DNA from 2 places in the Faecalibacillus intestinalis genome. Region 1 is predicted to be linked to the other one. Evidence: riboswitches for the same ligand, from Rfam matches in the RefSeq annotation. Region 1 holds a riboswitch; the other holds the start of a gene.

Region 1 (4,545 bases):
ATCTTTTAATAAATCTTTTAAATTTTGAAGACGGCCTTTAGCTTTTTTTGTAAATAAATGGTTTCCTTCAATTGTTGTAATACCCGCTGAATCATATCCACGGTATTCTAGTTTTTCTAGCCCTTGAAGTAAGAATGGTAGGGCTTCTTTGTTTGCACTAATGGCAGTAATTCCACACATAAAAAATCCTCCTTTATATATTTATATGTGTGGTTATAAAAAAGAGGATACCAGATGAATTTGTTTTACAATCACTTGTAGTTTTTGTTCATCGTTTAGGTAGTATCATACCTCTAGACCATCCGCCGAATTTTTCGATAAGTCTAGTCCTCGTCAACTGCAATGCAGTCCTGGCGCTCTATTTTCAAATCTCATTTTATAACCGCATCTATTATATAGAGTACTTATTTATAAATCAACTACAAATTTTTTAAAAAAAGAAGAAAAAATGATTTTTTTTGGCGATATAATAATGGAGGTATTTTTATGGAAAATAAAAAAAGTGAGATGTCTGTAGAATATAATATGGACGAAATGAAAAAATCATTAAAAAATTTGAAAGAAACAGAATGCTATGATGTAGAAAAGTATACCTATTCTTTATTGCATCAAACAAGACAATTAGAGTATTTTTATTGTCAATTAGTTGAAGAAGAGAATCCAGAACCTGATCAAACTTATTATCATGTTTCTCGTCGACCTATGGTTCACCAAATGGCCTATTTTAACATTGGTAGAGGATTCCCTAAAGAATTGATGGATGGGCATTGGTGCTACGTTTTAAAAGATTTTGGGTCGAAAATGCTCGTTATTCCCTGTACATCTATTAAAGAAGATTCGCCAGAAGCAACTGAATATGAATTAGATATTCGTGCAAAAATAAGAAAATATCCAATAAGGAGTCGTATGCAGTTGAGTGATATGCGTGTTGTTGATCTTCAAAGATTAGATATTAGAAAAAGATTTTGCAATGTAATTACGGATAAAAAAGAAATAGAAAATCACATAAAACATATTATTTTTGATGAAGATGATGAATATTAAAAGGTCTCACGAGGAGACCTTTCTTTTATCTTATAAATTTAACAATCTCTTAGTATCTCTAGCGATAACTAATTCTTCGTTTGTTGGAATAACGTAAACTTTAACTTTACTATTTGGCGTAGAAATTAAACGATCACCTTTACCATTAACGTTTGCATCATCATCAATTTCAATACCTAAAGCTTCAGCTAATAAATTACAAATTTCTTTTCTTGCAAAGAATGAGTTTTCTCCAATACCTGCTGTAAAGCAAATAGCATCAACTCCACCTAAAGCAATGAAGTAACGACCGATATAAGCAATAACTCTTCTAAAGAAAATATCTAAGGCAAGTTGCGCTCTTTCATTACCGTTGGCAGCAGCTTCTTGTACATCTCTAAAGTCACTTGATACACCAGAAACACCAAGTAATCCAGATTCTTTATTAAGCATCTTGATGACTTCTTTCATATCTAAACCAACTTCTTCGATTAAATAATCGATAACTGAAGGATCAACATCTCCAGAACGTGTTCCCATCATAATACCAGCAAGAGGTGTAAATCCCATAGATGTATTGATTGATTTACCATCTTTAACAGCAGTTAAAGAACCACCAGCTCCAAGGTGAGCAACGATAATACGTGAGTGTTTAGGGTTTCCCATCATTTCACGACAACGAGATGAAACATAGAAATGGCTTGTTCCATGAGCACCGTATTTACGTACTTTGTTTTCTACATAATATTTGTAAGGAATTGGATAAATATAACTTTTTGGTTCTAATGTTTGATGGAAAGCTGTATCAAATACAGCAACAGCTCCAGCATTAGGAATTGCTTCTTTAAAAGCATAATATCCAGTTAAGTGAGCAGGGTTGTGTAAAGGTGCTAATGATTTTAATTCATCAATTTTAGCAACTACATCATCATCAATGATTACTGATTGATCAAAATAAGCTCCACCTTGAACTACACGATGACCTACACCTTTGATTTCGTCTAAATCTTTAACAATTTCTTTTTTGATTAAAGTGTCTAATAAAAGTTGAACAGCAACTTTATGGTTTTCGATTGGTAAAGTTGTGACATCTTTTTCTCCATTATACTTAATAGTAAAAATAGAATCTTCTAAACCAATTCTTTCAATAACACCAGAAGTAATAACAGTTTCATCATCCATTTCAAATAATTGGAATTTTAAAGATGAACTTCCAGCGTTTACGGAAATAATTTTTGACATAACATTCAAGTCCTCCTTATTAATACTTTTCCATTATAACACCGACAAGGAAGAAAAAACTATAAAAAGATTGAAAAAAAGAAGAGATTGATTTATAGTAAGACTTGCCAGGGGCGCAAAATGCTGAGAAAGGTTAAAACCTTGTCCCTTATAATCTGAACTAGGTAATGCTAGCGTAGAGAGTGCAAAATAGTTTATTTGCCTTTTTGCGTATGTAAAAAGGTTTTTATTTTGCCTCATTTAAAGGAGGATGACTATGGAAGTTAAATTAACTACGAAGAATATGGCTTATATGGCAATGTTTGCGGCAATGCAAGTTGTTTTAGAATATTGCACAAAATTTTATGAGATGCCAAAAGGTGGTAACTGTGCTTTTTCGCTTGTTGCAATTATTTTATGTGGCTATTTGATGAATTGGGGTTACAGTTTGATTGTTTCACTTGTTTGTTTAGGTCTACATTTTGCTTTAGGACTTGCAACATTTTATGGTCCTTTATCGGTAATCTTTGATTATTTATTACCAATGGTTTTAATTGGACTTACACCACTTATTCCTTTATTAAAGGTGGGTAAGTATGAACTACCTGTTGGAATTATCGTAATGGGTGTTTTAAAAACGATTTGTCATTTGATTTCAGGATGGTATGCTTTCCAAACACCATTACAAGCAAACTTAACTTATAACTTACCTTATAATATTGCAACAATCATTGCTTGCTTTATTTTGTTTGTGATTTTATATCCAAGGCTTAAAAAAGCAGTTCATTTATAAGACTCGTTTCGAGTCTTTTTTTCTTTGAAAGAAAGATGAATTTGTGTATAATGTAAATGTTAATAAGGAGTCGTTTGGTGTGGAAGATATTGTAGGAAAGAAAATCTTAATACATGGATATAAACATAATGGTAAAATACATAGATGTTGGTCAAAGGGACTTGTTTTGCAAGAAACGGATGATCATTACATTGTTATTAATAATCGGACATTGGTGACAGAATCAGATGGCAGAATGTGGCATACACGTGAACCTGCTATTTGGTATATGCCCAAACATAAATGGTACAATGTCATTTGTATGATTAGAAAAACTGGAGTGTATTATTATAGTAATATTGCTTCACCAACTTTATATGATGGAGAGGCTTTAAAATATATTGATTATGATTTAGATTTAAAAGTATTTCCAGATGGAAACTATCGTATTTTAGATCAAGAAGAATATCGTCAACATGCTCGTGAAATGGGCTATAGTGATGAATTAGACAAAATTTTAAAGAAACAACTAGATGTTTTGATTGATTTAGCAGTAAAAAAGGGAGGACCATTTGATCAGAATTTTACTAAGAAATGGTATAGTTTTTATCAAGATTTAAAAGAGGGTTATTATGGAAAAAGTGATTACTATAAATAATAGAGATGAAACATTAGCTTTTGGTGAATATTTAGGAAAATTACTAAAACCGCATATGTTATTGACACTTAATGGTGATTTGGGTGCAGGCAAAACAACCTTTACTAAAGGAATAGGAAAGGGTTTAGGAATTAAAAGAATTATTAATTCACCAACTTTTACAATTTTAAAACAATATCAAGGAAATTATCAATTATCTCATTTTGATGCTTATCGTTTAGAAGGACAAAGTGAAGATTTAGGCTTTGAAGAAATTTTTGATAGTGATGATATTTGTGTGGTTGAGTGGCCAGAATTTTTAGAAGATATTTTACCTCAAGAACGTTTAGCAATGACGATAAAAAGAATCGATGATGATCATAGAGAATTTATTTTAAAACCAATTGGTAAAAAATACGAAGAACTTGTAAAGGAGATTGAATATGAAAACAATTGTCATGGATAGTGCTAATAAGTATTTAGTAGTAGCTTTATATGAAAATCAAAAATGTTTAGCTTCTTTACAAGAAGAAGGAAATCGAAAGCAATCTGAGTATGCAATCGTTTATTTACAAAAGTTATTACAAGAAAATTATTTAAAAATGAGCGATTTTGATGAAATGGTCATTACTATTGGACCGGGTTCTTATACCGGTGTACGTGTTGCTTTAACGATTGCGAAAACATTAAATGCAACGATGAATATTAAGGTAAAAACTGTTTCTTCTTTAAAGGCGATGGCAGGAATGAAAAAAGCTATTTCTATTTTAGATGCAAGAAGCCATAAATTATTTCTAGGAATTTACAATGAAGGAAAGGTTATTGTTGATGATTGTTTAATAAATATTGATGAATTTGAAAATTATCAAAAACAATATAGTGATTATGAAAT
Region 2 (4,545 bases), 400 kb from region 1:
AACCAATTACTCTGAAAATCATGGCTAAACCAAAGATAGATAAAGCACCAATTGTTTCATATTTATGGAAAAGGAATGTACATAAAAAATATGTAATGATTCCTAATGCTGCTCCTAAACCTGTTAACAATGTCATGAAAACATCTTTTTGTTGTTTCATAATTTCACCTCAAGAACTATTCTAACATAACAAAAACTAATAAACAATAAATAGAAGTTGTGCTATAATCTAGATAAAGTGAAGGGGGAAGTCTATGTATAATACGTTGATTTTTGATTTAGATGGAACACTTGTAGATTCAATAGAAGATTTAGCTTTATCTACAAATATATTAATGAAAGAAAATCATTTTCCTACCTATGATTTAGATACATATAAACAATTTGTAGGAAATGGTGTTGATAAATTAATAGAGCGTGCTTTACCTGAAAAATATAAAAAAGATGTGAGAAAATATCGTGCACGTTTTGATGAAATTTATAAAGAAAATTGTTTAAAACATACAAAACCTTATTCAGGAATGAAAGAATTAATTGATGAACTTTATCATCAAGGGTATAAATTAGCAGTTGTAACGAATAAACCAAAAGTAAATGCAGTAACAATTGTAAATCATTTATTTCCTAATAAATTTATGTATGTTTTCGGAAATACGGTTTATCAACCAAAAAAACCACATCCTTGTTTAGTACAACTAGCTATGCAGTTAATGGAAAGTAATAAAAATGAAACATTGATGATTGGTGATAGTAATGTAGATATTGAAACAGCCATCAATGCTAAAATTAAATCTATAGGGTGTGAATGGGGCTTTAGAGGAAAAGAAGAACTTGTTCAAGCTGGAGCAACTTATACTGTTTCTAAACCAAGTGATATTAAGGATATTCTAAAATGATTGCAGTATCGAGATGTTTAATTGGTGAAAATTGTACATATGCTGGAAAGAATAATCTTTGTAAGGAAATAAAGGAACTTTATGATCAAGGTTTAGCGTTACCACTTTGTCCAGAAATCTTAGGTGGTTTACCAATTCCTAGAACACCTTGTGAAGTTACTGGAGAAAAAGTGATTGATCAAAAAGGAATTGATCGTACAAAAGAATATACACAAGGTGCTAAAATTGCTTTAGATAAATGTTTAGAAAAAAACATTAAAATAGCTGTTTTAAAAGCTAAAAGTCCAAGCTGTGGAAAAAATCATATTTATGATGGAACATTTTCACATCAACTTGTTGAAGGTGATGGTATTTTTGTACAGATGTTAAAAGAAAAAGGAATTGCAGTTTATAGTGAAAATGAAGTAACAGAGGTTTTAAAATTAATAAATGGAGGAAAGTAAAAATGGGACATATTTTATGGGTAGAACCTGTATTTAAAGAAATGATTTGGGGAGGAAACCAACTTAAAGAAAAGTATGGTTATGCTATTCCAAGTGATCAAACAGGAGAATGCTGGGCACCTTCAGCACATCCAAATGGTGATAATAAAATCAAAGAAGGAGAATTCAAAGGACAAACACTTTCAAAAGTTTTTGATGAACACCGTGAACTTTTTGGAAATATCAAAGATAAACAATTTCCATTGCTTGTAAAGATCATCGATGCTTGTAATGATTTATCTGTACAAGTTCATCCAAATGATGAATATGCAGCTCTTCATGAAAATTCATTAGGAAAGACAGAATGCTGGTATGTATTAGATTGTAAAGAAGATACAAAGATGGTCATGGGACATCATGCTAAAACCAAAGAAGAACTTGTAAAAGCTATTGAAAATGATGATTATGATCATTTATTAAATAAGTTTTATATCAAAAAAGGAGATTTCTTTTATATTCCAAGTGGAACAATTCATGCTATCTGTAAAGGTTCATTGATCTATGAAGCACAACAATCATCAGATATCACATACCGTGTTTATGATTATCATCGAAAAGATAAAGATGGAAATGAAAGACAACTTCATGTAAAACAATCCATCGATGTGACAACAGTGCCTTATAAACCTTATGATCTAGCTAAACAAGTAGAAGAAACAATAGAAAATGGAACAAGAAAAGAACTCGTATCATCTAACTATTTAACATTAAATAAATATGATATGACAGGATATAATAAAGTCATCAATGATAAACCATTCCAACTTGTATCAATCATTGAAGGGCAAGGAACAGTAGAAGGAAAAGAAGTTAAAAAAGGAGATCATTTTGTTGTATGTTCAGATCAAAAAGAAGTTGATTTTGATGGAACAATGACAGTCATGATTTGTACATTATAATGAGATGTTATCATTGTAGTCATGAAATAAAAGATTCTGCTTTTGCTTATAAGGGTAGACAAGAATGTAAAGAATGTCATAGTATTTATCAAATCCATTTTCCTTCAGGAGTAGGATTTATTCCTATTGTGATTGCCTTTATACCGGCTTTATATATGGTAACAATTTTAAGATATGCATTTATTGTTGGACTTGCGATCTTTGTTATCTTTTATTGGGCCATTGATATTATTATGAATAATATTTTAATTTATTTAGGTAAATATGAAATTGAAGAAATTGAATAAAACTTGTATTTAAAAAAATAAAGAGTATCATTAAATATGTAAATAGAAACAGGGGAGCTTGTAGGCAGGCTGAGAGGAAGTCATCAAACTTCGACCCTTTAACCTGATATGGATAATGCCATCGTAGGAAGTCAACATTTCGATTTTTTTACAGGAGCATGTCTCCTGTTTTTTATTTAAAAAGAAGTATCCACATATGTGGCGGATTGAAGGGGAGCGCCTTGAATCTTGTATTAAGCGAAGGGAAGCTGTGTTCCAGCGTGAGAGGATACCACAAAGTATCGACCGAACTACCATAAAGTTATTTCATAAACGAAGTTTATGTTTTTGATGATGGGTAAGTTTGGTCATCTTCATATTTATGAAATAACTTGTAAAAAACAAGGAGAGAAAATATGTTAGAAGAAATGTTAAAAAATGTGAGAGAAAAAAGTCCACTCATTCATAATATTATAAATTATGTTACAGTCAATGATTGTGCTAATGTCGTTCTTGCATGTGGGGCATCACCAATTATGGCAGATGATCAAAAAGAAGTTGCTGAAATTACTTCGATTTGTACAGGACTTAATATTAATATTGGAACACTTAATACGCGAACGATTGAATCAATGGTCATTGCTGGGAAAAAAGCTAATGAACTTCATCATCCAGTTGTATTAGATCCTGTAGGAGTTGGAGCATCTACGTTAAGAACTCAAACAGCTTTAAAATTATTAAAAGAAATTCAGTTTTCAGTTATTCGTGGAAATATTTCAGAAATCAAAACTTTAGCTTTAGGAAGTGGTACAACGAAGGGTGTTGATGCTAATCTTGCAGATAAAGTGACAGCAGAAAATATCCATGAAGTTGTCAGTTTTGCTCAAGAGTTTTCTAAAAAAACAGGGGCAGTTATCGCTATTACAGGGGCTATTGACTTAGTATGCAATGAAAATATTGCTTATGCAATTTATAATGGTCATGAAATGATGTCTTCGATTACAGGAACAGGATGTCAATTATCAGCACTTACGGCTTCGTTTATTTCCGCAAATCCTGATTATTTACTTGAAGCAACAGTTGCTGCAGTATGTACCATGGGTCTTGCTGGAGAAATCGCACATGAAAGATTAACACCATTAGATGGTAATGCAAGTTATCGAAATTATATTATTGATGCTATTTATAATATGACTCCTAAGCAATTACAAGAAGGATCTCAATATAAAAAAATCTAACTAGATATGTGATTACTCTAAAATAATGAAAAGAGGAAGATTATGAAAACAACAGATAAGATGTTAGAAGCAACAAAAGAACTATGGAAATCTTATAATGAACATCCTTTTGTTAAAGGAATACAAGATAGTTCATTAGATAAAGATAAATTTAAATATTATATTATGCAAGATTATCTTTATTTAAAAGAATACGCTAAAGTTTTTGCGATTGGAGTTGCTAAAGCAAAAACTTTAGAAACAGCGAATCTTTTTGCTAAATATATTGCTGTAATGAATGGTGAATTAGATGTTCATAGTGGTTATATGGGAAAATTTAATGTAAGACAAGAAGAAATAGATGATATGAAACCATCACTTGATAATTTATCTTATACCTCTTATATGCTACGTGTTGCCTATGAAGAAGGAGAAGTAGAAATCTTGGCAGCTATATTATCTTGTGCTTATAGTTATGAAGTTATTGCGAAAAAGATTGTTGAAAATAATCCAAATTCAATCAATGATGAATTTTATGGGGATTGGATCAAAGGCTATGCTTCTAATGAATATGCTAGTGGTAATATTATTTTAATAGAAACAATGAATCAACTTACTAAAGATTATACAGAAAAACAAATTCAACATCTTATTGATATCTTTGTAGCATGTTCAAGATATGAACTTGCATTTTGGCAAATGTCATGGGATAAAAGTTGTTAGTAAATAAAAAAATGAAAGAGACAAAACATCTTTCATTTTTTCATTATAAAGAAAAAGAAGGA

Evidence for each region. A riboswitch is a leader RNA that binds a small molecule or an ion and turns the genes downstream of it on or off. The one in region 1 is predicted to bind thiamine pyrophosphate.
Region 2: linked by a shared signal. The riboswitch ahead of thiM (hydroxyethylthiazole kinase) and the one ahead of Fi14EGH31_RS08970 (energy-coupled thiamine transporter ThiT) in region 1 are both predicted to bind thiamine pyrophosphate.

What each region holds. Positions count from the first base shown of each region.
Region 1 covers NZ_AP024085.1:1,645,872-1,650,416, reverse strand. Annotated here, with positions in the region: gene glmS (glutamine--fructose-6-phosphate transaminase (isomerizing)) at 1-180, opposite strand, end outside; gene Fi14EGH31_RS08980 (hypothetical protein) at 487-1,044, shown strand; gene Fi14EGH31_RS08975 (acetate/propionate family kinase) at 1,075-2,265, opposite strand; TPP riboswitch at 2,365-2,465, shown strand; gene Fi14EGH31_RS08970 (energy-coupled thiamine transporter ThiT) at 2,522-3,037, shown strand; gene Fi14EGH31_RS08965 (DUF402 domain-containing protein) at 3,117-3,674, shown strand; gene tsaE (tRNA (adenosine(37)-N6)-threonylcarbamoyltransferase complex ATPase subunit type 1 TsaE) at 3,649-4,119, shown strand; gene tsaB (tRNA (adenosine(37)-N6)-threonylcarbamoyltransferase complex dimerization subunit type 1 TsaB) at 4,097-4,545, shown strand, end outside.
Region 2 covers NZ_AP024085.1:2,045,821-2,050,365, reverse strand. Annotated here, with positions in the region: gene Fi14EGH31_RS11005 (hypothetical protein) at 1-160, opposite strand, end outside; gene Fi14EGH31_RS11000 (HAD family hydrolase) at 255-896, shown strand; gene Fi14EGH31_RS10995 (DUF523 domain-containing protein) at 893-1,339, shown strand; gene manA (mannose-6-phosphate isomerase, class I) at 1,342-2,277, shown strand; gene Fi14EGH31_RS10985 (hypothetical protein) at 2,277-2,564, shown strand; TPP riboswitch at 2,605-2,711, shown strand; gene thiM (hydroxyethylthiazole kinase) at 2,960-3,781, shown strand; gene tenA (thiaminase II) at 3,824-4,483, shown strand.